2 regions of the Microbacterium sp. ZW3a genome follow, and region 2 is predicted to be linked to the other one. Evidence: predicted binding sites of a transcription regulator. Region 2 holds the regulator's gene; the other holds the start of a gene.

Region 1 (5,994 bases), 1.4 Mb from region 2:
AGGGAGCGAGCGTACTTCAGCCCCAGCAGCTGCGTGATGGTGAGGCAGACGGGGGCACCCGCGGCGATGCGGCGGAAGAAGTCGCTGCCGGTCGAGCCGTGGATGAGGACGTCGTCGCCGTCGCGGCCGATTCCCACCGGAAGCGCGACGGGGCGGTCGTCGCGCACGATCGCCAGAGTGGCGGAGAGGGCGCCGTCGATCACCTCGTACAGCGCGGCGCGGTCGGTGCGCTGGTAGGCGGCGCCGCGGTGGATACGAGTCAGGGGCGTGATCGGCAGATCGGACATGGTGCTATTCCAGTCCCGCGACTGGTCTGATACGTAGTCCGGTTCTGGCGGTGATCGATGGACCAGTGACAGGATGCCGGAATGATCGCTCTCGGCATCCTGGACCGCTCGTCGCCGCTGCCCCTGCACGAGCAACTCGCTCGAGGAATGCGCGCGGCCATCGTCGAGGGGCGCTGGGGTGCGGGCGAGGTCGTTCCGTCGACGCGGGCGCTCGCGGTCGATCTGGGAGTCGCGCGCGGCACGGTCGTGACCGCCTACGAGATCCTCGCCGGGGAGGGGTACCTGCTCACCCGCGGCGGCGGTCGCACGACGGTGGCGCCGCGGGCGTGGCATCCGGTGCCCATCGAGCCCGCTCTCGCGCCGTCGGTGCCCGCGGCGTCGTCTCGCGTCGTCGATCTGCAGCCCGGACGTCCCTCGACCCGGGGAGTCGCGGATGCCGGGTGGCGGTCGGCGTGGCGGCGGGCGAGCGCGGTCGATCCCGCGGCCGACGTCGATGACGAGGCCGGGCTCCCCGCCCTGCGCGCGGAGATCGCGCGGCACCTGTCGCGCACTCGCGGCGTCGACGTCGATCCGGCCGAGGTGATCGTGACCGCGGGCACCAGCGACGCGCTGCTGCTGACCCTGCTCGCGCTGACGCCGCGCGCGGGAGGGCGCCTGCGCGTGGGCGTGGAGAACCCGGGGTATCCGCGTGTGCGGATGGTGCTCGCCCGGCTGGGGATGGAGGCGGTGCCCGTGCCGGTGCGTCCGGACGAGGGCCTGGATCTCACCGCGCTCGAGGCGCACGGCGACCTGGACGCGATCATCGTGACGCCCCACCACCACTACCCGTTGGGGACCCGGCTGGATGCCGCGGGCCGGGCGCGTCTGTTGGCCTGGGCGGCGCGGACGGGCGCGGTGGTCGTCGAAGACGACTACGACAGCGAGTTCCCGCACGGACGCGCGCCGCTGCCACCCCTGCGGATGCTCGACCCCGCCCGGGTCGTGCTCGTGGGCAGTCTGTCGAAGGTGCTCAGTCCCGCGCTCCGGTGCGGGTGGGTGATCGCCTCCGGCGACCTGCGCGATCGTGTGGTCGCGGCGCGGGCCGACCTCGACTCGCCCGTTTCGCTCGTGGAGCAGGAGGCCCTGGCCCTGTATCTCGCGGACGGTGCGCTCGCTCGGCACACCGCGCGTCGGCGGCGCGAGTATCGCCATCGCCGGCGCCTGTTGGTCGAGGCGTTCGTGGGCGTCCCCGGGGTGCAGCTCACGGCGATGGAGGGGGGATTGCACGCCGTGGTGCTCGTTCCCGGCGCCGAGGAGCGTGCCCTCGAGGAGGCGCTGGCGGCTCGCGGCATCCTGGTGTCGGGGCTCTCGCGATATGCGGTGCCCGGAGCGCCCACGGACCTCCCGGCCGGCCTGGTCATCGGATACGCCGAACCGCCCGTCCCCGCGCTCGTCGAGGCGGTGGAGGCGATCGTCGACGAGGTCGCGGCGATGGCGCAGCGCCGGGGTGTGCGCGGGCGGTGAGCCCGGGCGGCGTGCCCGGGTGGCGTGCGCGGGCGGTGAGTGCGGGTGGTGTGCCCGGGTGGTGCGTGCGGGTGGTGCGTGCGGGTGGTGAGTGCGGCTGGTGTGCCCGGGTGGTGCGTGCGGGTGGTGCGTGCGGGCGGTGAGTGCGGGTGGTGTGCCCGGGTGGTGAGTGCGGGCGGTGAGCCCGGGTGGTGAGTGCGGCTGGTGTGCCCAGGTGGTGCGTGCAGCGTGAACGCGGGTGGTGCGCGCAGCGGGGGTGCGCGCGGGCGGGAAGTGCAGCGCGGAGTGCGCGCGCAGAGCCGGGCAACGAAGTCGCAACGCCCTGGAGAGAAGAGGTCCCGGTTAGAACGGGGGAGCGGCGGGGAGGGGATCCGGCGCGAACATGACCCTCGGCGGTGGCTTCTCGCTGAATCGCTGCCCGAGCGGGCTCCGGAAGTGCAGAGTTCCGTCGGGATCCTGCGCGACGGTCCACTCGGTCTCGGTCTTCAGAGTGTGATGACGAACGCAGAAGTTGCAGAGATTCGTCACCCGCGTGGCGCCGCCGTGCTGCGCTTCGTGGTTGTGATCGATCTGGCAGCGGGCGATGGGGGCACGGCATCCGGGAGCCCGACAGTGCCGATCGCGCGCCGCGAGGAACCTCCGTTGTGCCGCGGTGGGGGCGTATCGGTCGACGTCGAGCACGGTGCCGGTGACCGGATCGCACAGCACGCGATCCCACCCCGGAGCGTGCGCGGCCAGGCGCCGTGCGGTCTCGGGGTCGATGGGAGTGTGTCCGTCGACGGTCGCGCCGGCGTCGAGGTGGCCCAGCAGGGTGAGAACGGGCACGGTGATCTGCACGTGCCCGCGGATTGCGCCGAGCCCGCCGGGGCAATCCACGTCGTTGGTGGGGTCGATCGACGGCGCTGCCGTGAGCAGAAGGTCGGCGCACACATCAGCCCCGATCTGAGCGAGAGTGCGCTCGTCGACGACGGCGGGGCCGGCGGAGCGGTCGCCGGACGGGACGGCCGCGACATCGCCGGAGTCAGCGCCGTCGCCAGTCCCCGTCGCCGCAGGTGGGTTCTCCACACCGGTTCCCGCTGCCCCCGCCTCCTCCGCCGCCGCCTCCGCTGCGCCCGCCTCCGCCGCGGCGCGAATGGCAGCCGCCTGCCGACGCAGACGATCGCGGATTCCGTACGCCACCGTCGCGGGAAGCACGACGGCCAGCTCTGCCATGCCGTCGGCGAGATCGCGCACACTGACCCCGCGCGTCGCGGCGGCGCGTGCATGCCGTTCCGTCATGCCGACGGGATGAACACTCTCGGCGAGTTCGCGCCCGAACGCGCGCACGCGGCCCGGGGAATCGCGCTCGGCACGAGCCAGGACGACCTGCTCCCACCCGGCCCGGGTCGTGTCGTCGTCGAGCACGATGCCGGTGTCGAGAATCGCCTGCGCGTGACGCGCGCCGATCCGGCCCCCGGCGAGTGCATCGACGGTGGCCGCGAACTTCGTGACCATCGTGTAAGCGTCGCCCAGCTCTTTCTGCACGGTCTGATCGTGGGCGTGGGTGGCCACCGCGATCTCGAGGGCGACCGACCGCACCGGGAGTTCCCGATCGCGCGAGGCTCGCGACCTCGATCGCGCGACCTGATCGAGCGCGATCTGCATGACTTCGGCTCGACGGCGGATCAAGCGCGCGTGAACGCGCGCCGCCTCGGCGGTGTCGGCACGAATGGCATCGACGAGCGACCTCAGCACACCGCCGCTATCGCCATCGGCATCCGGTGCCGAGGGGGAAGGAGCGGGGAAGGTCATGCGTCCAGATTAGAAGATATGTTCGAAACTTGGGGGTGAGGTCACCCCGCTGGCGGTGCCTTTCACCCGCGGCGTGGGCGCCCCAGCTCAAGCCCCAGCGCCTCACCGCCCTCAAGCTCGGCGCCCCAGCCCACGCCTCAGCGCCCCGCCGCCCCCAAGCCCCGACGCCCGCACACCTCACGCCCCAGCCCCCAGCGCCGAAGCCCCGCCGCCCGCACACCCCAGCCCCCGGCGCCGAAGCCCCGCACGCCCCGGCCCCGCATCCCCCGTCACCCCTCCAGAATCTCCAGCGCCGCCATCGCCGCGTTCTGCCCGCCGATGCCGCTCACCGCGCCGCCGCGCCGCGCGCTCGACCCGCACACGAGCACCCGCGCGTGCGCGGTCTCGACGCCCCACCGCCCGGCCGGGCCCGACGCGGGAGTCTCCAGCCACGGCCACGACAGCGCGCCGTGGAAGATGTCGCCGCCGATCATGTTCAGCGACCGCTCCAGGTCGGTGGTGGTGCGCGCTTCGATGCACATTCGCCCGTCCGGGGCGACGGCGATGCACTCGCGCAGCGGCTCGGCCAGCACCGCGTCGAGCGATTGTTGCGCGGCGGCGAGCAGGCGTGCGCCCGCGGCCACCGGGTCGACGCCGTCGATGAGGCGGTGCGGCACCTGGAGCCCGAAGAGGGTCAGCGTCTGCGCGCCGGACGCGCGCAGGTCGTCGCCGAGGATCGACGGGTCGGTGAGCGAGTGGCAGTAGATCTCGGCGGGGAGCGGCTCGGGAAGAAGGCCCCCGGATGCCGCGACGTAGGCCGCGTCGAGCTGCGTCATCGTCTCATTGACGTGGAAGGTGCCGGCGAAGGCCGCCTCGGGGGCGACCGACGTGTCCTTCAGCCGGGGCAGGCGGGTCAGCAGCATGTTCACCTTGACCTGGGCGCCCTCGGGGGTCTCAGCCGCGGTCGGGGCGCCTCCCGCGGTGAGTAGGCGTGCGAGCACCGCGTCGCCCACGCCGCTGAGCACGAGCTCGCCCACGTAGGCCTCGGAGCGGTCGGTGACGATGCGCACCTCGCCCGACGGTGAAACGGAGATCACCTCGACCCCGGTCCGGATCTCGGCGCCGGCCTCGCGCGCCGCCCGCTCGAGCTCGGCGGTGACGGCCCCCATGCCCCCGACGGGAACATCCCAGTGCCCGCTCTCGCCACCGATGACGTGATAGAGGAAGCAGCGGTTCTGCGCGAGCGAGACCTCGTCCGACGACGCGAAGGTGCCGATGAGGCCGTCGGTGAGCGCGATCCCGCGCGCGAGATCGCTTTCGAGCGAGGCGCGGAGGAGGTCGCCAAGGGGGCGTGTCGTGATCGCGGTCCACAGTTCGTCGTCGCCGACCCGCTCGCGCATCTCGTCGGACGTCGGCAGCGGGTCGGTCATCGTCGGGAAGACGGCGCGTCCGAGCGGCGCGATGCGCTCGCCGAAGGCGGCGAACCGCTCGGCCTCGCCGGTGTCGCCGAGCGTCCGGACGAACGAGGCGGCGGTCGCCTCGGCATCCTGAGTGTCGATCAGGATGCCACGGGTGGGGTCGGCCGGATCGGGGGTGTACGAGGAGTACCGCCGGCGCCGCAGGTCGATGCGCAGCCCCAGGTCGTCGATGATCTTCTGCGGCAGCAGGCTCACGAGGTAGGAGTACCGCGACAGGCGGGCGTCGACCCCCGCCCAGGGGCGCTCCGACACGGCGGCGCCGCCCACGGCATCCTGTCTCTCGAGCACCACCACCGAACGCCCGGCGCGGGCGAGGTAGGCCGCGGCGACGAGGGCGTTGTGCCCTCCGCCCACGATGACGACGTCGAAGCGATGGGTGTCGCGGGGGTTCATGGGTCCACGCTATCCACGGCGATCGGATCAGCTGAAGGGGGTGGCGCAGTAGCGTGGATGCCATGACTCTCGCCGCTGACCTCCTCGACATCGCCACGCGCATCGCCCGGGAAGCCGGAGAACTGGCCGCCCTCCGCAGGCGGGAGGGGCTCTCGATCGCGACGAAGTCCGTCGCCGCCGACATCGTGACCGCCGCCGATCGCGAGGTGGAGGCGTTCATCCGGGCCGAGCTCGTGCGCGAGCGCCCGGGTGACGGTTTCTACGGCGAGGAGTCCGGCGCCGAGGAGGGGACGAGCGGCATCACGTGGGTCGTGGATCCGATCGACGGCACCGTCAACTACGCGTACGGGATCCCGGCGTGGGCCATCAGCATCGCCGCGGTCGAGGGCGCGCCCGACCCGGCGACGTGGTCGGCCCTGGCCGGCGTCGTGTACAACCCGGTCTCCGGCGAGATGTTCCGCGCGTCGCGTGACGGCGGAGCCTGGCTCGGGGAGGAGCGGCTCGCCGTGACCGCCGACGTGGGCGAAGCCGGGGGCCTCGTCGCGACCGGCTTCGGGTACGAC
Region 2 (5,994 bases):
CGGTGCCATCGAGATCGAGCTCGAGCTCGACGCGCGACTCGCTCGTCTCTCGCGTGATCGAGGCGGTGCGGGGTGTGGAGGGGCCGGTCATGCTCGCGATCCTACCGAGGCGAGGGCGTCGAGGAACGCGGTGGTCTCGTCGGCCGTCCCGGCCGTGACGCGCAGGTGGTGCGGGATTCCGACGTCGCGGATGAGTACCCCGCGGTCGTACAGCGCCTTCCACGTTGCCGCGGGGTCGTCGACCCCGCCGAAGAGGACGAAGTTGGTCCAGGAGTCGTGCGCGGTGTAGCCCAGAGCCGACACCGTCGCCGAGATCCGGTCGCGCTGCGCGACGATCTCGTCGACCATCGACAGCATGGTGCCCGCGTGCCCGAGCGCCGCCGTGGCGGCCGCCTGGGTGAGCGCACTCAGGTGGTACGGCAGGCGCACGAGGCGGAGGGCATCGATCACCCCCGGGTCGGCCGCGAGGTAGCCCACACGGGCGCCGGCGAACGCGAACGCCTTACTCATGGTGCGCGAGACCACCAACCGCGGGCGCCCGGGCAGCAGCGTGACCGCGGACGGCTCGTCGTGCGGCGCGAACTCCTGGTAGGCCTCATCGACGATCACGATGCCGTCGGTCACCGCGTACACGGCCTCGATCACGTCGAGACCGAGGGGTGTACCCGTCGGGTTGTTCGGAGCGCAGAGGAAGACGATGTCGGGGTTCTCGCGAACGACCTGCTCGGCCGCGGACGCGGGGCTGAGCGTGAAGTCGTGCGCTCGCTCACCGGCGACCCACTGTGCACCCGTCGCGCGGGTGAGGATCGGGTACATCGAGTAGGTGGGGGCGAAGCCCATCGCGCGTCGTCCGGGACCACCGAACGCCTGCATCAGGTGCTGCAATACCTCGTTCGAGCCGTTCGCGGCCCAGATCTGCTCGCGGACGAGACCGTTGCCGAGGTACTCGGCGAACGCCTCGCGCAGCGCGGTGAACTCGCGGTCGGGATAGCGGTTGACATCGCGCAAGGCCCGAGCGATCGAATCGAGGATGTCGTCGGCGACCTCGGACGGGACGGGATGAGTGTTCTCGTTGACGTTGAGGGCAACGGGGAGAGCCGCCTGGGGCGCTCCGTACGGAGTCATCCCCCGCAGATCGTCGCGAATCGGGAGGTCGTCAAGGCTCACAGTCACCCCACCCATCGTAGGCGTCGATGCCCCCGCCCCTCCTCGTTGCGCTGAGCGCGTGAACCTCAGCGGGCGGCGACGTACGCGGCGGGGATCGCGATGCGCTGGCCGGCGGCGACCGATCCGTTCTCGAGCGCGTTCAGTCGGGTGATCTCGGCGACGACGTCGCGCGGGTCAGCCTCGGGCGCCACATCTTCCGCGATGGACCACAGCGTCTCGCCGTTCATGACCGTGATCTCGGCGAACGCTGCGGTGGACGCTCCGGTCTCGTTGGAGGCGAGCGCCGCGCCGCCGCCGACGACCGCGACCGTCAGGGCGATCACCACGGGGAGAGCCGCGAGGAACGCGAACACGCGACGGCCGCGCGCGGTCAGGCGCAGGCGGGTGGTGGGGGCAGTGGCGGTGATGCTGGTCATGGTGTGCTCCTCGGTGGGGAGAGATTCGCACCCCACCCTCGGCCGGGAGGGCGGTGGTGCGAATCTGTATTCCGAATCTATCTTCGATACTGTGAGGGTGTCAACACCGGGGTTCTCGGAGACAGATCGAACGCGACACGCGGAGAGCTCCGTGAGGTTCGAGCGGTCGACCGGATACGGTTTCGACAAGGAGACCCCACCACGGACCTCCGACATTCGAATTTCCGCCGCCACGAAGCGCGGCGCGAGGGGAGTACAGATGACCGACGCGACGACCGCCGGCGGCCGCGAACGGCCACAGACCCGGCGCCGGAAGAGCCTCAGCGACAAGCAGTTGGCGATCCTCGAGGTCATCCAGCGCTCGATCGCCCGGCACGGTTACCCGCCGAGCATGCGCGAGATCGGCGACGCGGTGGGACTGAAGTCACTCTCCAGCGTCACCCACCAGCTCAACCAGCTCGAGCTCAGCGGCTACCTGCGCCGCGACCCCGGTAAGACGCGCGCGATGGAGGTGCTCATCGACCTGCCCGGCACCGCCGCCGAGAATCCGGCCGACACCGCTCCGGCCGTGGGCGATGCCGCTCTGGTCCCGCTGGTCGGCCGCATCGCCGCCGGCGTCCCCATCACCGCCGACCAGCAGGTGGAGGAGATCTTCCCCCTCCCCCGCCAACTCGTGGGCAAGGGCGAGCTGTTCATGCTCAAGGTCGCGGGCGACTCCATGATCGATGCGGCGATCTGCGACGGCGACTGGGTGGTCGTGCGCGCGCAGGCCAACGCCGAGAACGGCGAGATCGTCGCCGCGATGCTCGACGGCGAGGCGACCGTGAAGACCTTCCGGCGTCGCGATGGGCACACGTGGCTGCTCCCTCGCAACACCGCGTTCGAGCCGATCCTCGGCGACGACGCCGTCGTCCTCGGCCGCGTCGTGGCAGTACTGCGGACGATCTGACCCCACCTCGAGGCGACGCGCGTCATCCACAGGCGGGCGTCACCGCCCCGCGTGGCCCCTAGCATGACAGGACACATCGAGAGAGCGAGTGTCGTGTCCTCAAACGCCCCCGCGGGAGAACCGTCGACGGAGTCCACCGCCGATGGCCGCCCCGTCGTCATCTCCGCCGACGAGCACGCGCCCCTTCCCCCCGCGACCGGGCGCCGTCCCCGTGCGAGCATCGTCGTTCTCTCCTGCCTCCTCGCCCTCGTCGCCATTGCTGCCGGGCTGGGCATCGCCTGGCTGGCGACGCAACTCGACGAGGCACGCTCGCAGATCACCGATCAACGACAGCAGATCACCGACCAGCAGCGGCAGATCGATGAGCAGCGCGATCTGATCGACCGCAAAGACCAGTTCGGAGCGGCCATGGCAGGCCTCTACGAGACGGTCGAGCCGCTGATCGGGCTCCCGTACGCGACGCTCGTCCCGTGGACCCGTGTCGAGGAGTTCGCCGACCACGCGTGGATCCATCGCTGGAACGCCGAGGCACTCAGCAGAGACGTCGCCGAGGTCACGGCGTTCGACACCGACCTGGGATCACGCATCGACTCGGCTCGGAGCCAGTCGGCGACCAACGCCTCCGGAACCGCCTGGGAGTCGACGCTCGATTCGCTCGGACAAGGGTGGGTGTCGATGGCGTTCGACGAGGGAGAGACGGCGTGCGGCGCGGAGGCGCTGGCGTGCGTCTCCGACGCCGAGCCCTTCACCGTGCGCGTCAACGGCGCAACGCAGACGGATGCCACGATGACCGACTGGATCCGAACGGGGATCGCTTACCACGAGTACGCCCACGTGCTGCAGTTCACGAATCCCGAGGCCACGCAGACCGCACTGGCGGCTTTCGCCGGCGATCTCGAAACGATGGCGGACTGCTACTCCCTGACCTTCCTCGACGGCTGGTCGTTGAACCATGACGTCCCGATCGACGAGTTTTCGTATTGGCAGGTCAGTGTCGGCTACGGCTACACGTGCGACGAAGGACAGCGGCAGGTCATCCGTGACTGGGCCGCCGGGCTCGGCATCGTGAACCAGCCCGTCGGCGGCTGAGCCGTCGCGCCGCGGAGCCGTGTCCGACCCCGTCCGTAGGCTGGATGCCATGCCCCAGACGCTCCCCTACGGTTCCTGGCCCTCCCCCCTCTCGCCCGAACGCGTGGCTCAGTCTTCGCCGCGCATCGACGGCGCGCGCATCGTCGGCGACGAGATCTGGTGGGGCGAATCGGTCCCGAGCGAGGGCGGTCGCGTCGCCGTGCGGCGTCGGCGGCCCGATGGCTCGGTCGAGACCGTGCTGCCGGCCCCCGGGAATGCGCGCTCCTCAGTACACGAGTACGGGGGCGGCGCGTGGACCGCCTCCGACGACGGCGAGCTCTTCTACGTCGAGAAGACCGACCAGCGCGTGTACGCGCTCACCCCCGGCGGTGAGCCGCGGCCCCTCACCCCCGCCGACGACGGCGTACGGCACGGCGGGCTGTCGTGGCAGCACGGGTCGTTGCTGGCGATACGCGAGGTCCACGGCGCCTCGCGCGTCCCCACCCGCGCTATCGTGCGCATCCCGCTCGATGGCTCGGGCACCGAGGTGCTCGCGGACGGTAGCGATTTCCTCGCCCACCCCGCACTCTCGCCGGACGGGCGACGAGTGGCCTGGACGGCGTGGAATCACCCCGACATGCCCTGGGACGCCACGACCGTCCGCGTCCGCGACCTCGCGACGGGCACGGTGCGCGACCTCGCGGGCGGCCCGCGCCGCGCGCCCTTGCAGCCCGTGTGGATGGCCGACGACGAGGTGCTGTACGCCGACGACCCCCACGGACGCTGGAACCTGTTCCGTGTGCGGATCGGCGAGGAGCCACAGGCCGTGGCCCCGGCAGACGCCGACACCGGTGGCGGCGTGTGGGTCCTCGGCACCCGCTGGTTCGGTGCGACGACCGACGGCCGCATCGTCGCGGTGCGCACCGACGGTGCCGACGAGATCGTCGAGATCGCCCCCAGCGGCGTACGCCCCCTCGACCTCCCGGTGACCGCCGGAGCCTCGATAGACGACATCCGCGGATCGCGCGCCCTCGTCTCCGGATCCGACGCAGTGGGTCGTGCGGGGTTGTGGTCGATCGACCTCGACACCGGCGCCGCCGAAGTCGTCACCGACGGCGCCCATCCGGGCGTCGAGTGGATGCCGACCGCTCGCGCTCTCACCGCCGAGGGGCCGCACGGCCCGGTGCATGCGTTCGCGTACGCACCGACGAGCCCCGACCACGTCGGCCCGGTCGACGAGCGCCCGCCGTACGTCGTTCTCGTGCACGGCGGACCCACGTCCCACGTCGGGCCGTCGCCGTCGGTCAAGACGGCGTTCTTCACCAGCCGCGGGATCGGCGTGCTCGACGTCAACTACGGCGGGTCCACCGGCTACGGCCGGGCGTACCGTGAGCGCCTGCGGGGCCAGTGGGGCGTCGTCGATGTCGACGACGTCGCCGCAGCGGCATCCGCCCTCGCCGAGGCGGGTCTCGCCGACCCCGAGCGCCTCGCGATCGCTGGAGGCTCCGCGGGCGGCTGGACGGTGCTGGCCGCCGTGACGAATACCGAGGTCTTCTCGGCAGGTATCTCGCGCTACGGCGTCGGGGACGCTCGCGCACTGGCCGAAGACACGCACGACTTCGAGGCGCGCTACCTCGACGGTCTCATCGGTCCGCTCCCCGAGGCGGAGGCCGTGTACGTCGAGCGATCGCCGCTGTCGCACCCCGAACGTTTCCGCGTGCCGCTGCTCATCCTGCAGGGCACGGAAGATCGGGTCGTCCCACCCTCGCAAGCCGAGGCCATTCGCGACGCGCTCCGCGAGCACGGCGTCGCTCACGCCTACGTGCTGTACGAGGGCGAGGGTCACGGTTTCCGTCAGGCGGACACGGTCGTCGACTCCCTGCAGCGGGAGCTGGGTTTCCTGGGCGCGGTGTTCGGGTTCGAGACGCCGGGGGTCCCGACGCTCGCACTCGACTGATCTGCGCGCGCAGCGCGCGTGGCGCCCCCCGACACCGAAGACCCCCGCCGAACATCCTGTCGACGGGGGTCTTCGTGCACAGCGGTCAGGCCGCGAACGGCGCGAGTTCGGCCGCCAGACGGGCGCCCACGTGGGCGTGCAGGAACGTGCCCTGCTCACGATGCTCCTGTGCCACGATGAGGCCCGTTTCGTGGATGGCCGACACGAGGTCGCCGCGGTCGTACGGAACGACCGCCTGCACCTCGACCGCGGGGAGCGGCAGCGCGTCTTCGATCGCGGCGCGCAGCTCGTCGACGCCCTCGCCCGTGCGCGACGAGACGAACAGCGCTGAGGGGGCGAGCCCGCGCAGCACCAGACGATCGTCGGGGCCGAGCAGATCGGCCTTGTTGAAGACGACGATCTCGTGCCCGAAGTCGGCATCGACGTCGCCCATCACG

What was found. Region 2 encodes LexA, which represses DNA repair genes until DNA is damaged. Its sites were predicted from a motif close to TCGAACANNTGTTCGA; they were not measured.
Region 1: a site for LexA is predicted at 3,592-3,607, ahead of ACU6WY_RS11880 (HNH endonuclease signature motif containing protein). Genes of this name have one in related genera too.

Annotation. Positions count from the first base shown of each region.
Region 1 is NZ_CM169903.1:2,520,322-2,526,315, reverse strand. It holds gene ACU6WY_RS11890 (pyridoxamine 5'-phosphate oxidase family protein) at 1-287, opposite strand, end outside; gene pdxR (MocR-like pyridoxine biosynthesis transcription factor PdxR) at 369-1,790, shown strand; gene ACU6WY_RS11880 (HNH endonuclease signature motif containing protein) at 2,133-3,581, opposite strand; gene ACU6WY_RS11875 (phytoene desaturase family protein) at 3,851-5,431, opposite strand; gene ACU6WY_RS11870 (inositol monophosphatase family protein) at 5,494-5,994, shown strand, end outside.
Region 2 is NZ_CM169903.1:1,071,489-1,077,482, reverse strand. It holds gene hisB (imidazoleglycerol-phosphate dehydratase HisB) at 1-91, opposite strand, end outside; gene ACU6WY_RS05005 (histidinol-phosphate transaminase) at 88-1,173, opposite strand; gene ACU6WY_RS05000 (LysM peptidoglycan-binding domain-containing protein) at 1,233-1,583, opposite strand; gene lexA (transcriptional repressor LexA) at 1,843-2,532, shown strand; gene ACU6WY_RS04990 (hypothetical protein) at 2,626-3,621, shown strand; gene ACU6WY_RS04985 (prolyl oligopeptidase family serine peptidase) at 3,671-5,557, shown strand; gene hflX (GTPase HflX) at 5,643-5,994, opposite strand, start outside.